2 regions of the Burkholderia alba genome follow, and region 1 is predicted to be linked to the other one. Evidence: predicted binding sites of a transcription regulator. Region 1 holds the regulator's gene; the other holds the start of a gene.
What was found. The regulator FliA, encoded in region 1, starts transcription of late flagellar genes. The targets are predictions, from matches to a motif close to CTAAAGTTTNNNNNNNNNNNGCCGNTA.
Positions count from the first base shown of each region.

Region 2: flgM (flagellar biosynthesis anti-sigma factor FlgM) is a predicted target of FliA. The motif match lies at 4,461-4,487, and genes of this name have one in related genera.

Region 1 covers NZ_JAWJWL010000006.1:234,863-249,646, reverse strand. Annotated here, with positions in the region: gene ahcY (adenosylhomocysteinase) at 127-1,548, opposite strand; S-adenosyl-L-homocysteine riboswitch at 1,581-1,709, opposite strand; gene RZR99_RS09120 (RNA polymerase sigma factor FliA) at 1,786-2,517, opposite strand; gene RZR99_RS09115 (MinD/ParA family ATP-binding protein) at 2,571-3,383, opposite strand; gene flhF (flagellar biosynthesis protein FlhF) at 3,376-4,932, opposite strand; gene flhA (flagellar biosynthesis protein FlhA) at 4,929-7,031, opposite strand; gene flhB (flagellar biosynthesis protein FlhB) at 7,028-8,236, opposite strand; gene RZR99_RS09095 (DUF3443 domain-containing protein) at 8,601-9,872, opposite strand; gene RZR99_RS09090 (DUF2844 domain-containing protein) at 9,889-10,359, opposite strand; gene cheZ (protein phosphatase CheZ) at 10,593-11,327, opposite strand; gene cheY (chemotaxis response regulator CheY) at 11,329-11,724, opposite strand; gene RZR99_RS09075 (protein-glutamate methylesterase/protein-glutamine glutaminase) at 11,792-12,889, opposite strand; gene cheD (chemoreceptor glutamine deamidase CheD) at 12,886-13,590, opposite strand; gene RZR99_RS09065 (CheR family methyltransferase) at 13,587-14,534, opposite strand; gene RZR99_RS09060 (methyl-accepting chemotaxis protein) at 14,538-14,784, opposite strand, start outside.
Region 2 covers NZ_JAWJWL010000007.1:119,933-134,716, forward strand. Annotated here, with positions in the region: gene RZR99_RS09975 (glutathione S-transferase family protein) at 1-366, shown strand, start outside; gene RZR99_RS09980 (multifunctional CCA addition/repair protein) at 363-1,604, shown strand; gene RZR99_RS09985 (pentapeptide repeat-containing protein) at 1,664-1,993, shown strand; gene RZR99_RS09990 (SGNH/GDSL hydrolase family protein) at 2,033-3,412, opposite strand; gene RZR99_RS09995 (flagella synthesis protein FlgN) at 3,559-3,999, opposite strand; gene flgM (flagellar biosynthesis anti-sigma factor FlgM) at 4,075-4,431, opposite strand; gene flgA (flagellar basal body P-ring formation chaperone FlgA) at 4,563-5,687, opposite strand; gene flgB (flagellar basal body rod protein FlgB) at 5,890-6,360, shown strand; gene flgC (flagellar basal body rod protein FlgC) at 6,422-6,847, shown strand; gene RZR99_RS10020 (flagellar hook assembly protein FlgD) at 6,880-7,722, shown strand; gene flgE (flagellar hook protein FlgE) at 7,753-9,000, shown strand; gene RZR99_RS10030 (flagellar basal body rod protein FlgF) at 9,032-9,784, shown strand; gene flgG (flagellar basal-body rod protein FlgG) at 9,814-10,602, shown strand; gene flgH (flagellar basal body L-ring protein FlgH) at 10,624-11,328, shown strand; gene RZR99_RS10045 (flagellar basal body P-ring protein FlgI) at 11,322-12,515, shown strand; gene flgJ (flagellar assembly peptidoglycan hydrolase FlgJ) at 12,515-13,441, shown strand; gene RZR99_RS10055 (flagellar brake protein) at 13,660-14,415, shown strand; gene flgK (flagellar hook-associated protein FlgK) at 14,588-14,784, shown strand, end outside.

The DNA of each region.
Region 1 (14,784 bases):
CAGGCCGCGCACGGCCGCCCTGGCGGCAAGCGGCGCGCGGGCGCACGGGCGGCCCGCCGCGCGGCCGGGCGAACCCGGTCTGCCGCGGCAAAGCCGCCCGGCGCCCGCGCGCCGGACGCTACCTGATTAATAGCGATAGTGATCCGGCTTGAACGGACCGTCCTTCGACACGCCGATGTAGTCGGCCTGTTCGGTCGACAGCACCGACAGCTGCACGCCGATGCGCTCGAGGTGCAGGCGGGCAACCTTCTCGTCCAGATGCTTCGGCAGCACGTACACCTTGTTCTCGTACTGATTGCCGCGCACGAACAGTTCGATCTGGGCGAGCGTCTGGTTCGCGAACGAGTTCGACATCACGAACGACGGGTGGCCGGTCGCGCAGCCGAGGTTCACGAGGCGCCCTTCCGCCAGCAGGATCACGCGCTTGCCGTCCGGGAAGATGATGTGGTCAACCTGCGGCTTGATGTTTTCCCACTGGTACTGGCGGGTGGACGCGACGTCGATTTCGGAGTCGAAGTGACCGATGTTGCAGACGATCGCGTTGTTGCGCATCGCCTTCATGTGGTCATGGTTGATCACGTGGTAGTTGCCGGTCGCCGACACGAAGATGTCGGCCTTGTCGGCCGCGTACTCCATCGTCACGACGCGGTAGCCTTCCATCGCCGCCTGCAGCGCGCAGATCGGATCGATTTCGGTGACCCACACCGTCGCGCCCAGGCCGCGCAGCGACTGCGCGCAACCCTTGCCCACGTCGCCGTAGCCGGCAACCACCGCCACCTTGCCCGCGATCATCACGTCGGTCGCGCGCTTGATGCCGTCGACGAGCGATTCGCGGCAGCCGTACAGGTTGTCGAACTTCGACTTCGTGACCGAATCGTTGACGTTGAACGCCGGGAACGGCAGGCGGCCGTCCTTTTCCATCTGGTACAGGCGGTGCACGCCCGTCGTGGTTTCTTCCGTCACGCCCTTGATGTGCGCGAGACGCTTCGAGTACCAGCTGCCGTCGATCTCGAGGTGGCGGGCGATCGCCTTGTAGAGCGCCACTTCTTCTTCGTTGGCCGGCTTGGCGATCACCGAGCGGTCCTTCTCGGCCTTCGCGCCCAGGATCAGCAGCAGCGTGGCATCGCCGCCGTCGTCGAGGATCATGTTGGCGAACTCGCCGTTCGGCCATTCGAAGATGCGGTGCGAGAATTCCCAGTACTCGTCGAGCGACTCGCCCTTGAACGCGAACACCGGCGTGCCGGCTTCGACGATCGCGGCGGCCGCGTGATCCTGCGTCGAGAAGATGTTGCACGACGCCCAACGCACGTCGGCGCCGAGCGCCTTCAGCGTTTCGATCAGGACGCCCGTCTGGATCGTCATGTGGAGCGAACCGGCAATGCGCGCGCCCTTCAGCGGCTGCTGCGCCTTGTATTCGTCGCGGATCTGCACGAGGCCGGGCATTTCGGTCTCGGCGATGTTCAGTTCCTTGCGGCCCCAGGCGGCCAGCGCCAGGTCGGCGACAACGTAATCTTGCGAGGAAATGGAATCGATGACTGCGGCGTTCATCACGCCCTCCTTTCTAAAAAAGTTCTAGAAATGTGACGTGAGCGCCGTTCAGAAAGCGGCCGGTGCGCGCACTCGGGTTCGTGCCCCGGGGCCCGCGCGGCCGCTCATTGAAAGCTTCCGAGCCTGGCGGGACTGAGCCCGTCGCAACGCTCCTCGGAAACGAAGGGTGGATTGTAGCAAATAGAAGCGAAGATTTCCTGACTGTATCGGGCAACGATTCGCCCGGGGCCCGGCCGCTCAGTGCTCCGCGCCGACCCAGGCCTGCTCGCGCAGCCGCGCCCGCAGTCGCGCCACCGCCTGGCTGTGCAACTGGCAGACCCGCGACTCGCTGACCTCGAGCACCGCGCCGATCTCTCGAAGATTCAGACCCCTTTCGTAGTACAGCGACATCAGCAGTTTCTCGCGCTCCGGCAGCCGCTCGATCGCCTCGATCAGCGCGTTGCGCAGGTGATCGTCGAGCAGCGCCGACAGCGGATCGGAATGATCGACGCGGTAGCGGTCGAGGAACGGTTCGTCGTCGGCCGAGCGGTCGAAATCCTCGTAATAGATCAGTTGGCTGCCGTGCAGGTCCTGCAGCATCGACTGGTATTCGTCGAGCGGCATCTGCATGTGCGTGGCGATTTCGGTTTCGCTCGCCGGGCGGCCGAGCTGCTGCTCGATCTGGTGAACCGCATGCTCGACCTCGCGCGACGTCTTGCGCAGGCTGCGCGGCAGCCAGTCGTTGCTGCGCAGTTCGTCGAGCATCGCGCCCCGGATCCGCTGGGTCGCATAGGTTTCGAACTGCGCCCCCTGGTCTTCCTTGTAGCGGCCCGCCGCGTCGAGCAGGCCGATCATGCCGGCCTGGATCAGGTCGTCGAGATCCACGCTCGCCGGCATCTTGGCGACGAGCTGCAGCCCCAGCCGGCGCACCAGCGGCGCGTACTGCGCCAGCACCTCGTCCTGGGAGATCTTTCCTTGAGCGTTGTACATCGTGCCCTCTCTTAGCTGGGATCTGTTTCCACGTGGAAGCAGACCCTTGGCGTTCAGGCGGCTTGCGCCGCACCCCGTTCAAACGCCGAACTTCCTGTTCGGGCCCGGCCCGCGCCCGGACCCGGACGCAACGGCCAATACAGCAGATCGGCGGCGATCTGCCGGTAATCCCGCGCCGCCGCCGCCGACGGAAACGCGTCCACCACGGTGCGCACCAGCTCGCGCGCATGCTCGATCAGCGGATCGACCGTCACGCAGCCGGCCTCCGACAGCGACACCGTCAGGTAGCGGCTCGCGACCCCCGCGAGGTTGTCGTAGGCGGCTTTCGCATCCGCGCGGTTCTGCACGTGGTTCATCAGCACCCGGAACTGTCCGAGCGCGTGCGCATAGTGCAGCCGCTTCATGCACGCATAGGCCTCGGTGATCGCCTGCGCGGCCACCCGCGTGACGATCAGCACGTCGTGCGCGTCGCGCGCGAGCGGCGAAAACGCCCCGTGCGAATCGAGCTGCGTATCGACCAGCACGATGTCCGCGACGCCGTCGAGCAGCGCGGCGGGCGCGACGTCGCGATAGCCCGAGCGCGCGAGCCGCGATGCCGCCAGCACCGAGAAACCGAGGTCGTGGCGCACCGCCTCGCCCTCGCGCAGCCAGGCGCCGCACCAGGTCGCGGCCACCGAATGGACGTCGGCGCGCTCGTCGACCACGAGCACGTCCTTGCCGAGCGCCGCGAGCGCGGCGGCCAGGTTCACTACCGACGATGTGCAGCCGACCCCCGCCGGGCCGCCCGTCACCGCGACGACGCGCGACGAGCGGCCGGCGAGCAGACGCCGCAAGCCTTCAGCCTGATCGGTTATGCGTTTATCCAAATCGAACCTCATGCAGCTCGGCGCTCGAGCGTGCGGTCAGCGCGGACAGCAGCGCCGGCAGGTCTTCGTCGTGCGGCACGAAGGGCGAGCCGTCGCGCGGTACGCAGAACGCGCTCTTCAGCAGGAATTTGCGGGTGGCGACGTACAGGTTCTCCGGCACCTTCTGGCCGGTCGACACGTAGTGGACCGGCAGCTTGTAGCGGATCACGGTGTCGAGCACGCCGCCCAGGTTGGTCGCCTCGTCCAGCTTGGTCAGGATGCAGCCGGCCAGATCGGGCTGGCCCGCGGCGCTGCGGTACGCCTGCACGACTTCGTTCAGCGTGTCGCCGTGGCTCGTCGCATTCAGCAGCAGCAGGCGCTGCACCGGCGTATCGGCGCCGTGCAGCATCGCGATCTGGTCGGATACCGTGCGGTCGCGCTGGCTCATGCCGATCGTGTCGATCAGCACGATGTGCTTGTTGCGCAGCTCGGTCAGCGCGAGCTGCAGGTCGCCGCCGTCCTTCACCGCGTGCACCGGCACGCCGAGGATCTTGCCGAAGATGCGCAGCTGCTCGTGGCCGCCGATCCGGTAGCTGTCGGTCGTGAGGAGCGCCACCTTGCTCGCGCCGAAGCGCATCACGCAGCGCGCCGCCAGCTTCGCGGTGGTGGTGGTCTTGCCGACGCCCGTCGGGCCCATCAGCGCGAACACGCCGCCGCGCTCCATCAGCGCGTCCTCGCTCTCGAGCACCGGCAGGTTCGACGCGAGCACCGTCTGCGCCCAGTCGGCCGCCGCGTCGAAGCGCTCGCCCGCGCCGTCCTCGGGCAGGTTGTCGACGATCATCCGCACCAGCTGCGCGGAGAAACCCGCCGCGAACAGGTGCTTGGTCAGCGCGCCGTGCACGGGATTGCGGCGCTGCCGGTCGTTCCACATCAGCCCGGCGAACTGCTCTTCCATCATGCCGCGCAGCGCGCTCAGCTCATGCATCACGGTTTCGTTGACGATCCGCTCGATGCGCGCCTTCACCGCGTCGGCCACCGCCGCCGCCGTGTCGTCCGCCGGCCGGACGGCCGGCTTGCGCGGCGGTTCGGCCGCGCCGCGCGACGCGGCGGCATCCGGCACCCGGCGAGCGACGTTGCGCACGATGTCGCGCGCCCATTCGGGCGACGGCGAGGCGGCGGGTTCGGCGACGGGCGCCGCGCGCGGGCGCGCGACCAACTCGTCGTGCTGCTTCGTGAGGCGCTTCGCATGCTCGACGAGCCACGGCGCGGGTTCCGACGCGGCCGCCGGTTCGGCTTCGACGCTCGCGCCGAACACCGACGAAAACACATCGGGCATCCCGCCGTTCGCGTACGGATTCGCGACCGGGCGCGCGGCGTCGCCGCCCGTCGCCCCCTGCGCGGCGGCCGGCGGCGCGATGGCCGCCAGTTCGGCATCCGCGAGCGCGACGATCTCCACGCTGCCGTCGTCGAGCGTGCGATTCGACAGCACGACGGCGTCGGCGCCCAGCGCCTCGCGCACCAGGCGCAGCGCGTCGCGGCTCGTAGGCCCGGTGAATTTGCGGATGTTCAAGCGTTACCCCCGATGACATTGACGACCTTGATCGTGCGGGTGTCCGGCACTTCGGCGTAGGACAGCACTTTCAATTGCGGAAGGCTGCGCCGCAGGAAGCGCGCGAGCATCGCGCGCAGCGCATGCTGCACGAGCAGCACGGGCGGCAGCCCCAGATTCTGTTGACGCAGCATCGCTTCCTGCGTGCCGACGAGCAGCGTGTGCGCGAGGCCCGGCTCGAGGCCCGGATTCGCGCCCGTCGCGAGCGCCTGCGACAGCACCCGTTCGAGATTCGCGTCGAGCCCCATCACCTGCATTTCGCCGGAGCCCGGGAACCACTGCTGGGTAATCGCGCGGCCGAGCGCGAGCCGCACGGCGGCGGTCAGGTCGTACGCGTCGGTGAGACGGCCGGCCTGTTCCGAGACGGCCTCGATGATGGTGCGCATATCGCGGATCGGCACCCCTTCGTCGAGCAGGTTCTGCAGGACTTTCTGCAGCGTCGTGATCGAGAGGGTCTTCGGCACCAGATCCTCGATGAGCGACGGCGCATCCTTGCCGGTGCGCTCCAGCAGCGCCTGCACTTCCTGGCGGCCGAGCAGTTCGGCCGCATGCTGAACGACCAGGTGGTTCAGATGCGTCGCGACCACGGTGCTCGCGTCGACCACCGTGTAGCCGTACACCTGCGCCTGCTCGCGCAGCGTGGTGTCGATCCAGATCGCGGGCAGGCCGAATGCGGGATCCTGGGTCGGCGTGCCCGGCAGCGCGGCCGTCACCTGGCCCGGGTTGATCGCGAGCCACTGGCCCGGATACGCCTCGCCGATCCCGACCTCGACGCCCTTGAGCGCGATCCGGTAATTGTTCGGCCGCAGTTCGAGGTTGTCGCGGATATGGATCACGGGCGGCAGGAAGCCGATTTCCTGCGCGAATTTCTTGCGGATGCTCTTGATGCGCTTGAGCAGCTCGCCGTCGGAGTTCTTGTCGACCAGCGGGATCAGCCGGTAGCCGACTTCGAGCCCGAGCGTGTCGATCAGCGTCACGTCTTCCCAGGTCGCCTCGTGGCTGTCCGCCGGCAGCGCGGCGGGCGGCGCGATCTCGGTGACGATGCCGGCCGCCTTGCGCGCGGCCTCGCGCCGGCTCATCGTGCGCGACAGCCAGATCGACGCGCCGCCGAGCAGCAGGAACGCGAAGTGCGGCATGTTCGGGATCAGCCCGATCATCCCGATGATCGTGCCGGTGATCATCAGCACGCGCGGGTTCGTGAACAGCTGGCCGGTGATCTGCGTGCCGATGTCCTCGTCGGTCGCGACGCGCGACACGATCACGCCCGCCGCCGTCGAGATCACGAGCGACGGGATCTGCGCGACGAGCCCGTCGCCGATCGTGAGCAGCGTGTAGTTCTTGCCGGCCGCCGCGAAGCTCATGTCGTGCTGGAGCATCCCGACGATCAGGCCGCCGATCACGTTGATCGCCATGATGATGAGGCCCGCGATCGCGTCGCCGCGCACGAACTTCGACGCGCCGTCCATCGAGCCGTAGAACTCGGCTTCCTGCGCGACCGCGGTGCGGCGCTTGCGCGCCTGTTCCTCGTTGATGAGGCCCGCGTTCAGGTCGGCGTCGATCGCCATCTGCTTGCCGGGCATCGCGTCGAGCGTGAAGCGCGCGGACACTTCGGCGATCCGTCCCGCGCCCTTCGTGATCACCATGAAGTTGATGATCATCAGGATCACGAACACGACGATCCCGACCGCGAAGTTGCCGCCGACCAGGAAGTGGCCGAACGCCTCGATCACCTGGCCCGCCGCGTCGGGGCCGGTGTGGCCTTCGAGCAGCACGACCCGGGTCGACGCGACGTTCAGCGACAGCCGCAGCAGCGTCGAGAACAGCAGCACGCTCGGGAACGCGGCGAAATCGAGCGGCTTCATCGTGTACATGCTGACGAGCAGCACCATCACGGACAAGGCGATGTTGAACGTGAACAGCAGATCCAGCAGCAGCGGCGGCAACGGCAGGATCATCATGCCGAGGATCATGCAGATCAGGATCGGACCGGCGAGCGCGCGCAGGTTCGCGCTGTCGAACATCTGCGCGCGTTTTCCGAGCAGACCGGCGGGCATGTTCATGCTGCGGCCCCCCGGCTGTCACGGACGCCGAGCGCGTCGGCGGCTTCCTCGCGCTCGGCGTCCGGCGCCACGCCGGCGCCCTTGTCGAGCTCCGCGGGCACCTCGAGGTCGACCGGCGCCTCCGGCGCGACCCCGCCTTCTTCCTGGAAGCGCTTCAGCTGGTACACCCACGCCAGCACTTCCGCGACCGCCGAATACAGCGGACCGGGGATCTCGCGTTCGAGATCGACGTTGTGATACAGCGCCCGCGCGAGCGGCGGCGCCTCGAGCAGCGGCACGTGGTGCTCGGCCGCCAGTTCGCGGATGCGGGCGGCGACGAGGTTCACCCCCTTCGCGACCACCTTCGGGGCGCGCATCTCGCCGTCGGTGTACTTGAGCGCGACCGCGAAATGGGTCGGGTTCGTGACGACCACGTCGGCCGTCGGCACGCTCGACATCATCCGGCGCCGCGCGAGCGCACGCTGCTGCGCGCGGATCCGCCCCTTCACGTGCGGATCGCCTTCGTTTTCGCGGTGTTCGCGCTTCACTTCTTCCTTCGTCATGCGCAGCTTCTTGTTGTACTGCCAGAGTTGGTACGGCACGTCGAGCCCGGCGACGACCAGCATCCCGGCCACCGTCATCCCGCAGCACACCGCGATGAGATGCAGCGCGTCGGCAAGCGCGACGTCGAGCGGCTGGATCGCGAGGCCGAGCAGTTCGTCCTTGCTGCGCCAGATCGCGACGCCGCCGATCCCGCCGACGACCAGCGTCTTGGCGAGCGACATGCCGAGCTGGATCGGGCCCTGGATCGAGAACATCCGGCCGAGCCCGGTCAGCGGATTCAGGCGGTCGAACTTCAGTTCGAGCGTCTTCGACGACACGAGCCAGCCGCCGAGCGCCATCGGCGCGAGCAGCGCGGCCAGACCCGTCAGCGCCAGCACGGGCGCCAGCGCGTAGAAACCTTCCAGGCTCGCCTGGCCGGCGCCGGACAGCATCCGGTGCGTGTCGAACGCACTCGCCCGGTTGAACGTGAACGACGCGCGCAGCATCGTCTGCAGGTGCTCGCCGATCGGCCCCGCCATCATCCAGGCGCCGTAGAAGCCCGCCGAGAGCAGAGCGAACGAAGCCAGCTCGCGCGAACGCGCGACCTGCCCCTCCTCGCGCGCCTTTTCGCGGCGCCTGGGAGTGGCGGCTTCGGTCTTCTCGAGATCGCTCTCCTCTGCCACGGCACCTCCGGTCGGACGCGGCGGGATGCCGCTTTCCAGTGACACCGATTATTCCCGGAGGGGTCAAGCGGCGATCGGTCGAGGAAAGCGGGGAAAGGGGGGTATTTCTGGGAATCGGACGGACGGCGCGGCCAACGGCCGGGCGCACTGCGGGAAGGGAGGCGCGCGAGGATGCGGCGTTGGCGGGACACCGGACGAGAGCGCGGTGCGGCGCGCGGAAAACCGGGCGGCGCCAAGCCGCGGCGGCCGGTGGCCGAGGCGGGTCACAGTGTCCCGGCGGGCCTGATTTCAGTCGCCCGGCTGCGCCAACGAAAAAGGGCGCGATTTCTCGCGCCCTTGCCGGGTCGGACCGGACGCCGAAGCGTCAGAACGCTACGTAGGGCGTCTGTCCGTTGGCGGTGCTCGTCAGGTCCATCCCGAAGTACAGGGTCCGCCCATAGAAGTGCGGCAGACCGAAATCGAGCGTGCGCGTGTTGCCGAACGGTCCGGCGAGATTGGCGAGCGCGTAGCCGCCGCCGTTGAACAGCGCGTTGGCGTTCGCGACCGTGATCGGCAAGGTCGCCTGCGTGTTGTTCAACCCGGTGACGGTGGCCGTCATCGACGTGGTGCCCGACGGGCAGTAGAACGACGCGTTGCCGCTGCAGATCGGCAGCGTGGGGCTCGACGACGAGCCGAAGAAGTACGCGTTCGACCCGGTATCGAAGAACGCCGTGCTCATCGTGCGGCCGTTGAGGGTACCCGTTACGTCGCCCGCCGTGGTCGACTGGAGCACCGTCAACCCGCCGAGCGCGGAACTGCTGATCCCGAAGGTGAGCGTGCCGCTCGCGGTCCCGCCCGACGGCGTGCCCATCGCGACGATCACGCCGTTGTTGTTGGTCGGGAACTGCGGCACCGGATTCGCGACTTGCTGCGCGAGCGTCACCGTCGTGGCCTGGCACGAGGCATTGCCGTTCGGGCAGGAGTAGTAGCTGCCGAACGCGGTGGACGCCACGCAGCTCGCGCCGCAGTCGTAGGGCGCCGGCCCGATGCCGAGAATGCCGTTGGCGCCGAGCGCCTGCGCGGTGCTCGCCGAGCTCAGGCTGCCGTTGTTCGTGCAGTTCGACGGCACGTTGCCGGTGCCGAGGTCGCCGATCAGCTGGATCGGCAGCGAACTGGCCACCTGGCCGCCGATCTTCACGTCGGCGGTGCGCACGGAACCCCACGTATAGCTCGACACGAACTTGCCGCATTCGGCGAGCTGGCCGCCGTTGTTCGCGGAGGTCGTGGGCAGGTTGCCCACCACGCCACCGGCCGCCGATGCGACGATCCGCACCCCGTACGACGCGGTATCGACCAGCACGTTGGGAATCGTCTGGCAGGTGGACGAACCGGGCGCGCAGAGCGTCACGCTGACGGTCGGCATGTTGACGACGTTCGCGATGCCCGCGTTGACGGAGATCGCAACCTGGTTCGAGCCGTTGCCGCCGGCGCTGCCGTTGCCGCCGCCCATCGAGGTGTCGCCGGTGCCGGTGCCGGTGTTGATCGTGGCGCTCGGGCTGTTGCCGTCGCCGCCGCCGCAGGCCGCGACGAGAACCGTCGTGGCGACCGCCAGGCCCAGCGTGCCGAGCCAGCGGGTCAGAGTGTGATTGAGGCGCAAAGTGGGTCTCCCGCTGTCACTGGATGTCATCGTCGGTGAAGCCCGCCGGCAGCGCCTGCGGAAGCCACGCCTGCCCGGAGAACGAACCCATGTGGCCACCCGTGTGCACGACGAGGTTGTCCGCATCGACGGCGACCGGGGCGCGCACGCCATGGACCAGATGGGTCGCCTGGACGCCGGCGACGTACTGCGGGAAATAGGTACCGAGCAGATCGGAGAGATCGGGCACCACCGGACCGCGCCAGGAGATCGCGAACACCGTGCCCGCGCTCGACAGATACTCGCGCACCACCGTGCCCGAGCCGAGCGTGGTTTCGCGCACCGTGTAGTTGGCGGCGGCGGGGGCCGCGCCGCCTGCCAGCCGCTGGCTGCTTTGCATCGAACGCTGCAGCGTGCGCACTTGCTTGACGGTATCCGTGGCGGGCGCGCCCATCGGCGTGCCGCCGAGGGCCGCTTGCGCCGGTCCGGCGCACCACGCGCCCAGCATGCCGGCCGCCGCGAACGCGGCGATCCGGCCAAGTCGAATCGATTTCACGACATCCCCCTCGAATTCAGGCCATGTTCCAACGGCGGGCAACCGCGTGCCTGAGTCTCCGCCGATGCATATTGAAAGCAAAAAGAAAGCTATCGAATCAACTGCTCATCCGGATGCGTAGTATGCCTGGGGCAGATGCCAAAAACCAACCGGCATCGCGCGCACCCGTTTCAAACCGTAACAATTCAGAAACCGAGACTGGCGAGCAGGTCGTCGACCTGTGCCTGATCCTGCACCACGTCCGTCTTGCCTTCCGGATTGATTTGGGGACCGTTCAGCAGCGCCTCGGGGCTGCCGGTGCTGCTCATGCCCTGCTCGGCCGCCAGCGCGGCGGCCGTCGCCGCGAACTGCTCGCGGCGCTCGGGCGCGATGTTCTCGATCAGCACGCCGAGCAGTTGCTGTTCGATCAAGTACACCATTTCCATGATCTTCTTGATCACCTGCCCGGTCAGATCCTGAAAGTCCTGCGCCAGCATGATCTCGAGCAGTTGCTCGTTGGTCGCGCCCGTCGCCTTCGGCAGCGCGCGCAGGAACGCGCGGGTGTCGTCCATCAGCTCGCGGACTTCCGCGCGCTCGATCGGCGTTTCGTACCACTTCGCCCAGCGCGCATCGAGCGCCTCGGCCTCGCCCTGCAGCTGGGTCTGAACCGGTTTCGCGATTTCGATCGCGGTGAGCACGCGCTCCGCCGCCTGCTCGGTCATCGCGACCACGTAGCGCAGCCGGTCGCGGGCGTCGGGCACCACCTCGGCCGCCTTCTCGACATGCTTGTCGAGCCCCAGCTCGCGCATCGAATCGCGCAGCGTGCGGGTCAGCTGGCCGATGCGGGCAAGAATCCGGTCGCTCGCCAGATCGGCGGCGTCGGCGTGGCAGTCCTCGGCGAAACCCGCCTCGGCGAGCGCCGCGTTGATCGGCTCGTTCACGTCAGCTCCCGGCTTTGGCCATCTTTTCGAGGATCTTGTTCACCTTTTCGTCGAGCGTCGCCGCCGTGAACGGCTTCACCACATAGCCGCTCGCGCCGGCCTGCGCGGCCGCGATGATGTTTTCCTTCTTCGACTCCGCCGTCACCATCAGCACCGGCAGATGAGTCAGCGCCGCGTCGGCGCGGATTTCCTTCAGCATCGCGAGGCCGTCGAGGTTCGGCATGTTCCAGTCGGAAATCACGAAGTCGTACGCGCCGCTGCGCAGGCGCGACAGGCCCGCGACGCCGTCTTCCGCTTCGTCGACGTTCGAATAGCCCAGCTCCTTCAGCAGGTTGCGGACGATCCGTCGCATCGTCGGAAAATCGTCCACCACCAGAATCTTCATGCTCTTGTCCATCGTTTGTTCCTTTGCAAATTCGTAGCCGGCGCGCGTCCGGTCTGCGCCGCGCGCGCCTTCGCCTGTCCTAGACGCGCTGCACCCGGTCGCCCATCGACGCGAGACGCGCCATGATACGGCGGCTCATGTCGGCGAGCGGTGCAATATCGTCGGCGCCGCCGAGCGCGATCGCCTCGCGCGGCATCCCGAACACCACGCAGCTCGCCTCGTCCTGCGCGAACGTGTAAGCGCCCGAGCGTTTCATTTCCAGCAATCCGGCCGCGCCGTCGCGGCCCATCCCCGTGAGGATCACGCCGACCGCGTTCTTGCCCGCGTGCAGCGCGGCCGACCGGAACAGCACGTCGACCGACGGACGATGGCGATTGACGGGCGGCTCCTCCGACAGGTGCGCGATGTAGTTCGCGCCGCTGCGTGCAAGCAGCAGGTGCGCGTGGCCGGGCGCGATGTACGCATGGCCCGGCAGCACGCGCTCGCCGTGCTCCGCTTCCTTCACCGCGATCCGGCACAGGCCGTTGAGCCGCTGCGCGAACGATTTCGTGAAACCGGGCGGCATGTGCTGCGCGATCAGCACCGCGGGCGCATCGGGGGGCAGCGGCGTCAGCACCTCGCGGATCGCCTCGGTGCCGCCCGTCGACGCGCCGACGATGATCAGCTTCTCGGTACTGACGAGCGGATTGTTGAAGAGCGGCGCGGCCGCGCTGCCCGCCTGGCCCTGCACGGCGGCGGCCGCATGCGGCTGCGGCGCCTGCCGGACCCGGGCGCGCGACGCCGCGCGGATCTTGTCGGCGAGTTTCTCGGCGTAGTCGAGCATGCCGTCGCGGATCCCGACCCGCGGCTTCGTCACGAAATCGACCGCGCCCAGCTCGAGCGCGCGCAGCGTGATTTCCGATCCGCGCTCGGTCAGCGACGACACCATCACCACCGGCATCGGCCGCAGGCGCATCAGCTTCTCGAGAAAATCGAGGCCGTCCATGCGCGGCATTTCGACGTCCAGCGTCAGCACGTCCGGGTTGTGCTGCTTGATGAGTTCGCGCGCCACCAGCGGGTCGGGCGCGGTCGCGCACACCGTCATGTCGGGCTGGCTGTTGATGATCTCCGTCATCAGGCTGCGGATCAATGCCGAATCGTCGACGCACAATACTTTGATTTTCTGCACTGCGTTCATGCCTCCTGCTTTTTCGATACGTTCTGAACGGCGGACTGCGCGCCGAACAACTCGATGCGCGGCTTCGCGGCGGGCTTGCCGGGCGGCGCGAACAGCTCCATGTGCGTGCGCGCCCGGGCGGCCCGCGCCGCGCGGGCGTCGGCGGCCGAACGGGCCAGCGCGGCCTCGCGCTCGGTGACGCCCGGCACCTGCAGACGCAGCTTCTTCACCATCGCCTGGCCGGTGTGCGGCATGAACGCGACCTTGCGCGGATGGACACCCTGCAGATCCTCCGCGGTGATGCGAATCCGTTCGAGCGCCAGGTAGCGGCGCACGAAATCGGCGTTGCGGTCGCCGATGTTGATGGTGGTCATGCCGGCGAGCACCGCCGCGCCGCCGAACACCTTCGCCTCGAAGCGCTCGCGGCGGCCGCCCGCCTTGATCAGCTCGTTGATCAGCACTTCCATCGCGTACGCGCCGTAGCGCATCGATTCCGATGCGGCCGCCGCCGCGTCCGCGCCGTCGTCGGGCAGCATGAAATGATTCATTCCGCCGAGGCCCGCGAACGGATCGTGCAGGCACGCCGCCACGCACGAACCGAGCACGGTCACGAGCACCATGTCGTCGCGGGTCGTGTAGACCTCGTTCGGCAGCAGCTTCACGCCCTGGCGGCGGAAGTGGCTGTCGAAGTACAGATTGGTCGCGATCGGCAGGCCGCTCATCTGACCGCCTCCCGGGCCGGCGCGGCGGCGGCGCGTGCGCGCGACTTCGGCGCCGCGAGGGCGGCGTCGCGCGTCAACGCGTAGACCGTCTGCCCGCGCAGCCGGAACGCCTGGGTCACGTAGGTGAAGTTCTCCGAATGGCCGGCGAACAGCAGGCCGCCCGGCTTCACGAGCGGCTCGAAACGCGCGAGCACCTGCGCCTGGGTCGGCTTGTCGAAATAGATCATCACGTTGCGGCAGAAGATCGCGTCGAACGGCTTGCCGATTCCGTAATCGGCATCGGTCAGGTTCAGCTGTTCGAAGCGGATCATCGCGCGCAGCTCGGGTCGCACCTTCACGCGGCCCGCCTGCGCGCCCGTGCCTTTCAGGAAGAAGCGCTTCAACCGCTCCGGCGCCAGGTGCTTCACCTGGTCGAAGGTGTAGATGCCCGCTTCCGCCCGCGCGAGCACCTGGGTGTCGAGATCGGTCGCGAGCACGCTGGCCGAGCGCGCGGCCGAATCGCCGAGCGCCTCGATCAGCGTCATCGCGATCGAGTAGGGCTCCTCGCCGGTCGACGCGGCCGAACACCAGACCGACACCGGCGTGTCGCGCTGCCTGACGAAGTCGGCCAGGATCGGGAAGTGGTGCGCCTCGCGAAAGAACGCGGTCAGGTTGGTGGTGAGCGCGTTGGTGAACGCTTCCCACTCGAGCGGATCGTCCTCCTGCTCGAGCAGGTCGAGGTAATGCCGGAAACTGTCGAGGCCGCGGGCGCGCAGACGGCGCGCGAGACGGCTGTACGCCATGTCGCGCTTGTGTTCGGACAACGAGATCCCGGCTCGGCGATGGATCAGCGCACGGATGCGCGAAAAGTCGGCGGCCGTGAAATCGAAATCGCGTCCGGGGTCTCCCGCCCGCTGCGGCGGTTCGGGGACATCGACACGGAGAGCGGCGCGCGCGGGCGTCATGGCTTAGAAGGTCTCCCAGTCGTCGTCGGACGACGCCGCGACGGCGAGCGCCGGCTTGGGATCGCCCGACAGCGCCGGGCGCTTCAGCGCGGATTTCGCCGGCGCGGGGGCCGCCGCCTTCGCGGCGCTCGCGCGAGGCGCGGGAGCCGGCGCAGCCTTCGCGAGCTTCGGCGCATAGGCGGACGGCGCCTTCGGTTCGGCGGCCGGCAGCGCGGCGGGTTTCGCCGGCCGGGGCGGCGCCGGCGGGCGC
Region 2 (14,784 bases), on a different contig from region 1:
CGCAGCATCTCGGCCGAGATGCATGCGGGGTTCGGCGCGCTGCGCAACGAGATGCCGCTCAACGTGCGGGAGGCGTGGCCGGGACGCGGCGCGACGCCGGCATCGCTCGCCGACGTCGCGCGAGTCGACGCGCTGTGGCGGCGCTGTCTCGCGGCGTCGGGCGGCCCGTTTCTGTTCGGCGAATTCTCGATCGCCGACGCGATGTATGCTCCCGTCGTGCTGCGCTTCAATACCTATGCGCCGCCGCTGTCGCCGGAGGCCGGCGCGTATGCGGCGCGCATCACCGCGCTGCCCGCGGTGCGGGCCTGGATCGACGACGCGCGGCGCGAAACGCATTGCGTCGACGTCTACGGAGCGCAGGCATGAACATCTACGCGGTCGGCGGCGCGATTCGCGATGCGCTGCTCGGCGTGCCGGTGCAGGATCGCGACTATGTCGTCGTGGGCGCGACGCCCGAACAGATGGCCGCGCAGGGTTTCAAGCCGGTCGGCAAGGATTTTCCGGTGTTCCTGCATCCCGATACGCACGAGGAATATGCGCTCGCGCGCACCGAGCGCAAGACGGCGGCGGGCTATCACGGGTTCCAGTTCTACTTCGCGCCCGACGTGACGCTCGAGGAGGATCTCGCGCGCCGCGACCTGACGATCAACGCGATGGCGCGCGCAGTCAGTCCCGACGGCGCGCTGGTCGGCCCGGTCGTCGATCCGTTCGACGGGCAGGCGGATTTGCGCGCGAAGGTGTTCCGGCATGTCGGCGACGCGTTCGTCGAGGATCCGGTGCGTATCCTGCGGCTCGCGCGTTTCGCCGCGCGCTTCGCCGATTTCACCGTCGCGCCCGGCACGCTCGCGCTGATGCGCGAGATGGTCGCGGCAGGCGAGGTGGATGCGCTGGTGCCCGAGCGGGTCTGGCAGGAAATCGCGCGGGGGCTGATGGAAGCGCGGCCGTCGCGGATGTTTTCCGTGCTGCGCGAATGCGGTGCGCTGGCGCGCATCCTGCCCGAGATCGATGCGCTGTTCGGCGTGCCGCAGCGCGCCGACTACCACCCGGAAGTCGATACCGGCGTGCACGTGATGATGGTGGTCGATCATGCGGCGAAGCAGCGTTATTCGCTGCCGGTGCGTTTCGCCGCGCTGACGCACGATCTGGGCAAGGCGACGACGCCCGCCGACGTGCTGCCGCGCCACATCGGCCATGAGGGCCGCAGCGTCGACCTGCTCAAGCCGCTGTGCGACCGCCTGCGGGTGCCGAACGAATGCCGCGACCTGGCGGTGCTGGTCGCGCGCGAGCACGGCAATCTGCATCGCGTGATGGAGATGGGGGCGGCCGCGCTGGTGCGCCTGTTCGAGCGGACCGATGCGCTGCGCAAGCCCGCGCGCTTCGCGGAAGCGCTGCAGGCGGGCGAAGCGGATGCGCGCGGCCGGCTTGGCCTCGAAGCCCAACCTTATCCGCAGGCCGAGCGACTGCGGCAGGCGCTCGTCGCGGCGCGCGCGGTCGACGCGGGCGCGATCGCGAGCGGCTACGCGGGCGAGGCGGCGAAGATCAAGGACGCCGTGCATCGCGCACGGGTTCGGGCGGTGGCGCAGGCGATCGGGGTCGCCGAGTAGCGGCGGGGGCGGGGGCCGCCCGCCTGCCGGGTGGGGCGGAGATCGGTTGGCGGGGCGTCGTGGATGCGGGTCTTGCCGAGGCCGGTCTCGTCTCGTCGAGATCGACCTTCACCAAGCTGAGCCCGGCGGAGGCGACATCGCCGGGCCGATCTTGCCTGAGCCGGCCCGCCGAAACTCATTTCATCGAGATCGGCCTCATCGAAGTTGGTCTCACCGATGCGGACTTCACCGAAGCCGATCTCATCGGAGCCGATCTCATCGGAGCGGACCTCACCGAAGCCGACCCCACCGAAGCCGACCCCACCGAAGCCGACCCCACCGAAGCCGACCCCACCGAAGCGGATTCCACCGAAGTCGACTCCCCGAAGCCCCCACCAACACCACCCTGATCGGCCCGGCCCCCCAGCCCCCACCCCCGACCCAACCGCTCAATTCCCGAAACGCGCCCGCACGAACGGAGCGATCTGCCCGGCCAGCACCGCATGCGTGCGGGTGCCCGGATGCAGCATGTCCCAGAACACGAAGCGCGCCGGATCGCGACAATCGGCGCGGGGCGTCTGCGCGGCCACGTAGGTCAGCGACGACGGATGCGGGATGTCGAGACACGCACGCTTCGCCTCGTCGAAACCATACTGCTGCGGATGCGTGAGCAGGTCGTCGAACAGCGCGTACGCATCGAACAGCTCGAGCTTCAGCGCCGCGCCGTAGCGGGCGCGCAGCCCGGCCGCCGCGTCGGCGAGCCGGCGGTTGTAGTCCTGGACCTGGGCGGCGACGCGCGCGGCGTCGTTGCGGGTGGCGAACACCGGCGCGCGCGACACGTCCGGCAGCGTCAGCAGCACGATCCGCCGCGCCCCCGCCGCCGTCAGCCGGTCGAGGCTGTCGCGCACGGCATTCGCCGCTTGCTCGGGCGAGCGCCCGTAGTTCACCAGATCGTTGCCGCCCGCGAACACCGCGAACAGCGTGTTCTCGACCCGGTAGCCCGGCGCGCGATCCATGTACGCCCGCCAGGACTCCACCTGCTGCAGCAGCCCCGGCACGACCAGGTGCTGGTCGGTCGCCGCGCCGCCGATCGCCCAGTCGTACAGAGGGAGCCCGAGTGCCGTCGCGAGGTACTCGGCCCAGATCGGCCCGTCGCTGAAGCGCCCCGCGTGCCAGCTCGCGCTGTTCGGCAGCTTCCACTGGCTCGCGTTGTACATGTTCTGCGTGTCGGACAGGCTGTCGCCGAACACGATCAGCTTGTTGACGCGCGGCGCCTGCTGCGCGGCGTCGAGCGTCCAGATCGTGTAGTTGAACGACAGCGCGTTGTTGGCCGCGAGCGCCTGCGTCAAGTCGCGGCGGATGCCGCGCGCGTCGAGCGTCTTGCGGCAGACGCCGGCCAGCGTGTCCTGCGCGACCGGGCTGTAGAACATGTTCTTCCACTGCGTGATGCCGTCCGCCCACCAGTAGCCGGGCACCCGGTACCAGTCGCTGCTGCCGGGGTCGCGCGCCCATTCGTAGGTCGCCTTCGGTTCAAGCGGATTCGCGCTGATCCGATACCAGCAGCGCAGATACGTATAGGTATCGCTGCCGCGCCCGGCCGTGCGCGGCGTCATACCGGACGCGGACGCGGACGCAGGGGCGGACGTGCCGGGATCGATCAGCGGGCCGGAAGGCGACAGCGTCATGTCGCCCGCCGGCGTCGGCAGCGGCGGTGGTTGGGACGGTACGGCGGCGGCCGGCGCGACGGACGGCGGCAGCGCGGCCGCGCAGGCGGCGAGCGCCGCCGCGACGAGACGACGCCGGATCGGTGCGGGGATGCGTTGGGTCATGGGTGCCCTCGGAGGTTTCGTTATGACGAAGCGGCGCACGGCGCGCCGCCGCGTATCGGAGGGACACGATTGCCGGGCTCGGGCCCGGTCTGTCGATTCAGCGGATCAGGGAGGCGGCGGCCGGCCGCGCGGGGACGGAGACGCGCTCAGGGCGCGGTCGCCGAGACCCGTCCGTCCGGCCCGTAAAAGCCGACGCGCTCCGGCGCGGCGCGCAGCACCGCGAGCGCACGCTCGTTGTAATCCATCCGGATGCGGACCAGCATGCCGTTGTTCGCGTTGGCGCGTTGCGCGCGATCGGCCGACTGCTGCAGCAACTGCCAGCGGCTCGCGAGCCGAGTGTCGCTCTCGGCCGCCTGGTCCATGCCCTTCCTGCCGCCGGGAAACCCGAGCGCGGCAAGCTGGCTGTCGCGCAGCCGTTCGAGGTTCGCGAGCTGTTCGATCAGCCCGTTTTTCTTTTCGATGATGCCCGGCAGCGCCTCGAGCGGCGAGGCCATCGTCAGCGCTTTTTCTTCATAGGCGAGCAGCGACGCGAATGCCTCGACTGTCGCGTGTTCGTCATTGACCGTGGCCAGCAGTTCGTCTCTCATCGCGTCTCGCTCAAAACGCCGGTGCGCGGACATCCGCGCACCGCTTACTTCCCGTCGCGAGGCCGGAAGGCCCGCTCAGTTGCCGGTGGACGGCGTATTCCCGTTCTGCAGCAGCTCGTGGGCGGTCTGCAGCACCCCGTCGGCGATCTTGCCCGCGTCGATCGACAGCGTGCCGTTGCGGATCGCATCGCGGATCGATTCGACCTGGGCCGTATCGATATCGGCGCTGCCCGACGCGGCCAGCGCGCGCAGGTTCGACGACAGGCCGGACAGATTCACGTTCGCGTCCCCGGCGGGCGCGCCCGCGGCGCCTGCCGCGCCACCCGTGGCGGCCGTCGGGCCGGACTGGGTGCGCGCCGCGCCGGCGCTGGCGCCGGTGCTGGCGTTCGACAGCGTGCGGGCGCTCGATGAAGTGGTGGAATCGACTTTCACGATGGAGTTCCTGAACGGTTTGAGCAAGATAACGGCAAGGTCGGCTCAAACTTTAGCACCCGTTCTTCGACAAATGCCTGAATAAACAAAAGTTTGCAATCTAGGGGTCAGGTGGCGGATGTCCGCCGCCCCTAGAGCGGGATTTCCACGGTCCCGGCGTCCTTGACGATCGCCGTGACGATCTGGCCGGCCGCCATCCGGACTCGCACCTGCTGGCCGGGCGACCCGTTGCTGAGCACGCTGCCTTCGGCCGAGATGGTGAAGCCCTGGCCCGCCGCGACGACGCGCACGGTCTGGCCGATCGACACCGACGCCGCGCTCTTCAGCATGTCCTGGCGCAACGGCAGCCCGGCCGCCACGCGCGACAGCGCGATCGCGCCCACCGCCTGCGACGGATCGGTGATCACGGCGAGCGGCAGCACCGTCAGATCGCCGTCGCGGGCGACCAGATCGGCGGCGGTGAGCGCCTCGCCGGGCGCGATCTGCCGCGCGGCCACGTAATAGGTCGCCTGCACCGCGAGCTTGGCCTGCAGATAGATCGTCCACGGCCGCTCGCCCGCGCAGCGCACGCCGACCGTGGTGCGGCCCCACAGCCGGGCGCCGGTCGGCAGGAACGGTTCGAGCGTCGTGCACGCGGCGAGGCCGCGCTGAAACGCGGGCGCGACGGTGATGGTGGTCTTGCCGGGCAGCCCGGCGGCCTGTTGCTGAAGGAACGCGACGGCGGCGCGGCGGATCGCCTCGCCGTCCTGCTGGCCCGCCGGCACGGCGGGCTGCGGCGTACCGGTCGCGGCGGCGGGAGCGACGGGAACGGAGGCCACGGGCAGCCGGGCGGTGCGCAGCGCCACCGGCCGGATCGGCACTGCGCGCGGCGCGGCGGCCGCGCCCTGCTGCGCGTAGCGGGCCGTCGCGGGCGGCTCGGCCGGCGGCGCGACGCGGATCCAGCCCGGCGGAGCCGCTTCGGCCCCGGCCGGCTGGCCCGCATCGTCCTGCGCTGCCGCGGGCGTCACCTGCCGCCGGTTCAGCGCGGCGGCCTCCAGTGCGGCGCTCACGTTCGCGGCCGGTTTCGCCGCCGCCACGCGGGCCTGCGCGTTCGCGATCGCGGTTTCGGCCGATTCGCCGTGCCCCGGGATCACGATCATGCCGTCGTCGGCCTGCTGCGCCGGCGCCACGCACGCCCGGCTCGCCAGCGCCAGCATCAGGGCGAAGCGCACGAGCGGCCCGCGCACGGCGGTCGTGCGGCCTGCGTGAGTCGTCATCGCCCCTCCTCGAAGCCGTTGGTACGGATTGCATTCTAGGGATCGGGGCAGTCGCGCAAACGTAGAAAAGAGGGGGGCTTTACCGGTTATTCGTCCGATTGCCCGTTGCGCTGTCCGCCTACCATGCCTGTCATGGAAAAAAGCCTCTTTGGCCGCCGCGCGGCGAAAGAGCGGTGCATCGCTTGAGACGGAGAGACGCACGATGCTGGACAGACTCGATGCCGAATTCGCATTCGGCCGCCAGGCGCTCGATGTGCGCACGTATCGGCAGGAACTGATTTCATCGAACATCGCGAACGCGGATACCCCCGGGTATCAGGCTCGCGACGTCGATTTTTCGGCGACGCTCGCGCGCGCGCTGAAGCCGGCCGGCAACGCGACCCCGCTGCCGATGGCGCAGCCGGCGGGCGTGACGAGCGGGATGACGATGGTGTCGACGTCGGCCGGCCACATGGCGGGCAACGCGAGGCTGATCCCGACCGGCGGCCCGAGCGACGACTACGGCCGCGCGCAGTACCGGAACCCGCGCCAGCCCTCGCTCGACGGCAACACGGTCGATCTCGACATGGAGCGGGTGCAGTTCGCGGACAACGCGCTGCACTACCAGACCGGCCTGACCGTGATGACGCAGCAGATCAAGTCGATGCTGGCCGCGATCACGTCGGGCACCTGAGCCCGCCGCCGCACGGCACGCACGGTCATTCAACCAGCACGCAACGCGACAAGGAGCACGCATGCCTTCGCTGATGAACATTTTCGATGTCGCGGGTTCGGCGATGTCCGCCCAGTCCCAGCGCCTCAACGTCACGGCGTCGAACCTCGCCAACGCGGACAGCGTGACGGGGCCGGACGGCAAACCCTACAAGGCGAAGCAGGTGGTGTTCGCGGCCGACCCGATCGGCGGCGCGCGCACCCGCTCGGGACAGGGCGTGGGCGGCGTGAAGGTGAGCCAGGTGATCGACGATCCGTCGCCGATGAAGAGCACCTACGATCCGTCGAATCCGACCGCCGACGCCAACGGCTACGTCGAGATGCCGAACGTCGACCCGGTGCAGGAAATGGTCAACATGATTTCGGCATCGCGTTCGTACCAGGCGAACGTCGAGACGCTCAACACCGCGAAGCAGCTGATGCTGAAGACGCTGACGATCGGCACCTGAACCGCACACTCATCAAAGAAGGCGAACCGGAGATGACTTCCTCTTCCACCACCATCGGCGGCAACGGCACGACCGTGTCGAATCTGCCGTACGACACGATGAGCTCGAACAGCGCGTCGCGTCTCGCGTCGAGCAACGGCTCGTCCGGCACGAGCAGCACGTCGGGCAGCCTGAGCACGAGCACCAGCACGGGCGTGAGCACGTCGTCGAACACGCTGTCGACGACGTCCGCGGCCGACCTGCAGACCACCTTCCTGAAGCTGCTCGTCACCCAGCTGCAGAACCAGGATCCGACGAGCCCGGTCGACAGCTCGCAGATGACCTCGCAGCTCGCGCAGATCAACACGGTGAGCGGCATCGCGCAGCTGAATTCGTCGCTGACGTCGCTGTCGACGCAGCTGACGGCGGGCCAGCAGACCCAGGCGGCGATGCTGATCGGCTCGAACGTGCTCGCGCCGGGCAATACCGTGCCGGTGAAGAGCGGCGCGGCGTCGCCGTTCGGCGTGCAGCTGACCAGCAACGTGTCGAACCTCACGATCAACGTCAAGAATTCGTCGGGCGTGGTGGTCAACACGATCAACGCCGGCGCGCAATCGGCGGGCACCGTGCCGTTCAACTGGACGCCGACCGATACGGCCGGCAACGCGCTGCCCGACGGCACCTACACCATCAGCGCGAGCTACACGGACGCGAGCGGCAAGCAGTACACGCCGACGACGCTGTCCGCGTCGCAGGTGCTGAGCGTCGTCAAGCAGGCGGACGGCACGCCCGGGCTGGTGCTGTCGAACGGCACCACGGTCGGCTTCTCGCAGGTGGCGTCGATCTTCCCGAACGTGAAGACGGCGTCGAACAACCCGCCTTCCTCTTCCAACTAACTGATCCCACATCTCGGCACGGAGAACACCATGGGCTATCAACAAGGTCTGAGCGGTCTGGCAGGCGCGTCGAGCGATCTCGACGTGATCGGCAACAACATCGCCAACGCGAACACGGTCGGCTTCAAGGCCAGCCAGGCGCAGTTCGCCGACATGTACGCGAATTCCGTCGCGTCGGCCGTCAACAACCAGATCGGCATCGGCACGGTGATGTCGTCGGTGCAGCAGTCGTTCGGCCAGGGCACGATCGCGTCGAGCAACTCCACGCTGAACGTCGCGATCAACGGCAACGGCTTCTTCCAGATGTCGAACAACGGCGCGCTCACCTACTCGCGCGACGGCACGTTCCAGCGCGACAAGAACGGCTACCTCGTCAACTCGCAGGGCATGAACCTGATGGGCTACGCCGCGAACGCGAACGGCACCATCAACACCGCGACGACCGTGCCGCTGCAGGCGCCGACGACCAACATCGCGCCGAGCGCGACCACCAAGATCACCGCCCAGTTCAACCTCAACTCGCAGGACACGGTGCCGACCACGACGCCGTTCGACCCGAACACGCAGGCGTCGTACAACTGGTCGACGGAAGTCCAGGTCTACGACACGCTGGGCGGCTCGCAGCCCGTGACCATGTACTTCGTGAAGAGCGCGGCGCCCGCCGGCACCTGGCAGGCGTACTCGGGCGTGACCGGCCAGACGCCGACCAATCTCGGCACGATCACGTTCAACACGTCGGGCCAGATCACGAGCACGACGTCGGCCGCGACCGGCCAGCCGACCGCGACGGTGGGCCAGTTCGCGTTCTCGATCCCGAACACGACGGGCGGCGCGACGCCGCAGAACCTGACGCTCGACCTGACCGGCACGACCCAGTACGGCGGCAAGGACGGCGTGAACAATCTGGCGCAGGACGGCTATGCGAGCGGCACGCTGACCACCTTCACGATCGGCGCCGACGGCAAGGTATCGGGCAACTACTCGAACGGCCAGACCTCGACGCTCGGCCAGATCGCGCTCGCGAACTTCAACAACCCGAACGGGCTGGTGAACATCGGCGGCAACCAGTACATCGAGACGGCGCAGTCGGGCGTGCCGCAGATCTCCGCGCCGGGCAGCACCAACCACGGCACGCTGCAGGGCAGCTCGCTCGAGAACTCGAACGTCGACCTGACGAGCGAGCTGGTGAACCTGATCACCGCGCAGCGCAACTACCAGGCGAACGCGCAGACGATCAAGACCCAGCAGACCGTCGATCAGACGCTGATCAACCTCTGAACGCGGCTTCTCTCACGGACAACAGGCAGCCATGGACCGACTGATCTACACGGCGATGACGGGCGCGACGCAGTCGCTCGAACAGCAGGCCGTCATCGCGAACAACCTGGCGAACACGTCGACCACCGGCTTTCGCGCGCAGCTCGCGACGTTCCGCGCGGTGCCGATGAACTTCGGCGATGCGAGCAACCCGGTGACGACCCGCACCTACGTGCTGTCGTCGACGCCGGGCGCGGACTACACGCCGGGCCCGGTCAGCCGCACCGGCAATCCGCTCGACGTCGCGGTGCAGGGCCCGGGCTGGCTGTCCGTGATGCTGCCCGACGGCAGCGAAGGCTATACCCGCGCGGGCAACCTGCACGTCGACGAGGCCGGGCAACTGGTGACCGCCAACAACCTGCCGGTGGTGGGCAACGGCGGCCCGCTGTCGGTGCCGCCGAACGCGCAGGTCACGATCGGCAAGGACGGCACGGTGTCGGCGCTGATGCCGGGCGATCCGCCGACGGCCGTCGCGATGGTCGACCAGCTGAAGCTCGTCAATCCGGACCCGGCCACCATGACGCGCGGCAACGACGGCGTGTTCCGCACCGCCGACGGCAATCCGGCCGACCCCGATCCGAGCGTGACGCTCGCGCCGAATTCGCTCGAGGCGAGCAACGTCAATCCGGTGAGCGCGATGGTGTCGATGCTCGACAACGCGCGCGCGTTCCAGCTGCAGACCAAACTCATCGAATCCGCCGACCAGAACGAGCAGACGGCGAACCAGCTGCTCAATTTCAGCTAAGCGCCGCCGCATAAAGGAGAAGCCCTACCGTGAACCGTTCCCTCTACATCGCCGCCACCGGCATGAATGCGCAGCAGGCGCAGATGGATGTGATCTCGAACAACCTCGCCAACGTGAGCACCAACGGCTTCAAGGGCTCGCGCGCGGTGTTCGAGGATCTGCTGTACCAGACCGTGCGCCAGCCGGGCGCGAATTCGACCCAGCAGACCGAACTGCCGTCGGGCCTGCAGCTCGGCACCGGCGTGCAGCAGGTCGCGACCGAGCGTCTGTACACGCAGGGCAGCCTGCAGCAGACCGGCAATTCGAAGGACGTCGCGATCAACGGCCAGGGCTTTTTCCAGGTGCTGATGCCGGACGGCACCAACGCCTATACGCGCGACGGCTCGTTCCAGACCAACGCGCAGGGCCAACTGGTGACGTCGAGCGGCTATCAGGTGATCCCCGCCATCACGATCCCCGGCAACGCGACCTCGCTCACCATCGGCAAGGACGGCGTCGTGTCGGTCGTGCAGCCGGGCTCGAACAACGCGGTGCAGATCGGCGCGTTGCAGATCGCTACCTTCATCAATCCGACCGGCCTGCAGGCGCAAGGCGAAAACCTGTTCGCCGAGACCACGTCGTCGGGCGCGCCGAACGTGTCGCAACCGGGCCTGAACGGCGCGGGCACGCTCAGCGCCGGCTATGTGGAATCGTCGAACGTGAACGTCGTGCAGGAACTCGTCAACATGATCCAGACGCAGCGTGCCTACGAGATCAACAGCAAGGCGGTCACCACGTCCGACCAGATGCTGCAGACCGTCACGCAGATGTCGCGCTAACCGAATGCAGGTCACGCAGCAATGAAGCAGGTCCGCTCTCTCCCGCAACAGGCAGGCCGCGCGCGCGCGGCGGCCGCCTGCGCGCTCGCGTTCGCGGCGGCGCTGTCCGGCTGCGCGCTCGTGCCGCGCGAGCCGATCATCCAGCAGCCGATGACGGCGGCGCCGCCGCTGCCGCCGGCGGCGAACGCGCCGGGTTCGATCTTCAATCCGGGCTACGCCGGCCGGCCGCTGTTCGAGGATCAGCGCCCGCGCAACATCGGCGACATCCTGACGATCGTGATCGCGGAGAACATCAACGCGACGAAATCGTCGGGCGCGAACACGAACCGCCAGGGCAACACCAACTTCGACGTGCCGACGGCCGGCTTCCTGGGCGGCCTGTTCAACAAGGCGAACCTGTCGGCGAACGGCGCGAACAAGTTCGCGGCGACGGGCGGCGCGAGCGCGGCGAACACGTTCAACGGCACGATCACCGTGACGGTCACGGGCGTGCTGCCGAACGGCAATCTCGTCGTCAGCGGCGAGAAGCAGATGCTGATCAACCAGGGCAACGAATTCGTGCGCTTTTCCGGGGTGGTGAATCCGAACACGATCTCGGGCTCGAACTCGGTGTACTCGACCCAGGTGGCCGACGCGAAGATCGAGTATTCGGCGAAGGGCTACATCAACGAAGCCGAGAACATGGGCTGGCTGCAGCGCTTCTTCCTCAACGTGTCGCCGTGGTGATGACGATGCCGACCTTCCTCGAGCGGTGCCGCCGCCTCGATCCGCGCGCCGGGCTGCGCGCGGCGCTCGCCGCCGCGGCGCTGGCGTTCGCCGTGCTGGCGCCGGCCGCGCATGCGGAGCGCCTGAAGGATCTCGCGCAGATCCAGGGCGTGCGCGACAACCCGCTGATCGGCTACGGCCTCGTCGTCGGTCTCGACGGCACCGGCGACCAGACGATGCAGACGCCGTTCACGACCCAGACGCTCGCGAACATGCTCGCGAACCTCGGCATTTCGATCAACAACGGCTCGGCGAACGGCGGCGGCGCGTCGGCGATGACCAACATGCAGCTGAAGAACGTCGCCGCGGTGATGGTGACGGCCACGCTGCCGCCGTTCGCGCGGCCCGGCGAGGCGATCGACGTGACGGTGTCGTCGCTCGGCAACGCGAAGAGCCTGCGCGGCGGCACGCTGCTGCTGACGCCGCTGAAGGGCGCGGACGGCCAGGTCTACGCGCTGTCGCAGGGCAACATGGCGGTCGGCGGCGCGGGCGCGAGCGCGAACGGCAGCCGCGTGCAGGTGAACCAGCTGGCGGCCGGCCGGATCGTCGGCGGGGCGATCGTCGAGCGCTCGGTGCCGAACGCGGTCGCGCAGATGAACGGCGTGCTGCAGCTGCAGCTGAGCGACATGGATTACGGCACCGCCGAGCGCATCGTCTCGGCGGTCAACGCGAATTTCGGCCCGGGCACCGCGATGGCGCTCGACGGCCGCACGATCCAGCTCACCGCGCCCGCCGATTCGGCGCAGCAGGTCGCGTTCATGGCGCGCCTGCAGAACCTCGACGTGAAGCCCGAGAAGGCCGCGGCGAAGGTGATCCTGAACGCGCGCACCGGCTCGATCGTGATGAACCAGATGGTGACGCTGCAGAGCTGCGCGGTCGCGCACGGCAACCTGTCGGTGGTGGTCAACACGCAACCCGTGGTGTCGCAGCCCGGGCCGTTCTCGAACGGGCAGACGGTGGTCGCGCAGCAGTCGCAGATCCAGCTGAAGCAGGACAACGGGGCGCTGAAGATGGTGACGGCGGGCGCGAGCCTGGCCGACGTCGTGAAGGCGCTGAACTCGCTCGGCGCGACGCCGGCGGACCTGATGTCGATCCTGCAGGCGATGAAGGCCGCGGGCGCGCTGCGGGCCGACCTGGAGATCATCTGATGGCGAATCTTCCCAACGCGACGGATCTGTCGCAGCGCTTCGCGCTCGACGTGCAGGGCTTCGATTCCCTGCGCTCGCAGGCCGCCGCCTCGCCGCGCGAGGGCGCGAAGGCGGTCGCGGGCCAGTTCGACGCGATGTTCACGCAGATGATGCTGAAGAGCATGCGCGACGCGACGCCGTCGGGCGGCCTGTTCGATTCCAGCTCGTCGAAGATGTACACGTCGATGCTCGACCAGCAGCTGTCGCAGCAGATGTCGAAGCACGGCATCGGCGTGGCCGATGCGCTGATGAAGCAGCTGATGCGCAACGCCGGTCCGTCGGCCGACGGCGAGGGCGGCGAAGGCGGCCTCGTCGCGATGAACGCGATGGCGAAGGCTTACGCGGGCGCGTCGGGCAACAACGGCGGCCTCGCCGGCCCGCGCGGCTACTCGGCGAACAGCGCGCTGACGCCGTCGCTGAAGGGCGGCGGCTCGCCGCAGGCCGATGCGTTCGTCGAGAAGATGGCCGCGCCGGCGCAGGCCGCGAGCGCGGCGACGGGCATTCCGGCGCGCTTCATCGTCGGCCAGGCCGCGCTCGAATCGGGCTGGGGCAAGCGCGAGATCCGCGGCGCGGACGGCTCGGCGAGCCACAACGTGTTCGGCATCAAGGCGACCAAGGGCTGGACCGGCCGCACGGTGTCGGCCGTCACCACCGAGTACGTGGACGGCGCGCCGCGCCGCGTGGTCGCCCAGTTCCGCGCGTACGACTCGTACGAGCATGCGATGACCGACTACGCGAGCCTGCTGAAGAACAACCCGCGCTACGCGGGCGTGCTGAACGCGGGCGGCAGCGCGGAAGGCTTCGCGCACGGGATGCAGCGGGCCGGCTATGCGACCGATCCGCACTACGCGAAGAAGCTGATCTCGATCATGCAGCAGCTCGGTTGACCTGATCCGACCATCCGGTCGGGGTATTTCGGACCGCGCCAGGCCTGGCCTCGCGCGGTTTTAACGTTTGCTGAAAAAATAAAAACCGATTTCGATCTAAACTTTGCCGTGCTGTTGCCGCTAAATGTGAGAGACCTGCGTCCGGGTAAGGCCTTACCCGGACAATCCGCGCCCCGGGGCACGCTGGGCGCAAACAAAAAGACGAACACCGGCAAGCCATGAATATCGAACAGTCGACGGGTCAGGCCCAGGATGCTGCGCATTCCGGCCATGACTACGGCCGCCGCAATCCGCTGGAAATCGGCGTGCAATTGCGCAACCTCGTCAATCGCGGCGATTTCCTGACCGTCCAGTACCACGGCGGCCAGCTCGTTACCCGCATCCTCGATGTCGACGTCGGCGCGCGGACCTTCGTGTTCGATTGGGGTGCGCTGGCCGACCAGAACGCCGGCATCCTTGCCGCGCCGCGCTGCATTTTCATGGCCTCGCCCGACGGCGTGCGGGTCGAATTCACCACCGTGACGCCGCGCGAGACCCGCTACGAAGACCTGCCCGCATTCGAGGCCGATTTCCCCGAGGTGCTGTATTTCGTGCAGCGCCGCGAGTATTTCCGGGTCGACGCGCCGATTCTCGATCCCTACGTCTGCCGCGGCACGCTGCCCGACGGCGAGACTTTCCTGTTCGAAGTGCACAACCTGTCGCTCGGCGGCCTCGGCGTGCGCACGGCGGACGAGCGCGTGTCGGGGCTCGAACTGGGCATGCTGCTGCCGGACGTCGAGCTGAACCTGAACGGGCACGGCAAGCTGTCGCTCGACCTGCAGCTCGTGTCGCACCGCGCGACCGACGTGCCGAACGGCTCGCGCCGCTACCAGCTGGGCTTTCGCTTCATGTCGCTGCCCGGCAGCGCGGAAAACACGCTGCAGCGCCTGATCACGCAGCTCGAAATGAAGCGCCGCCAGCTGGCGCGCGCCTGACGCCGGACGGCGGGGCGGGCCCGGGCGGACGCCGCGCGGGCGCCGCTTTCGCGGCGTTGCGCGGCGCGCGGTTTTCGCGCGCCCAACCCTCAATTTTTTCTCCGCGCGGCCGTTATACCGGGTGTTCACGCAACCCGGCGGCCGCGGCGCGGCTGGCCCATCAGGATCGCGCATGTCCAATAACCTCATGTACATCGGCGTCAGCGGGCTCAATGCCGCGCTGTGGGGAATCACGACGACCGGCCAGAACATCAGCAACGCGGCGACGCCCGGCTATTCCGTCGAGCGCCCCGTGTATGCGGAGACGAGCGGCCAGTACACCGGCAACGGCTTCCTGCCGGCGGGCGTGTCGACGGTCACGGTCCAGCG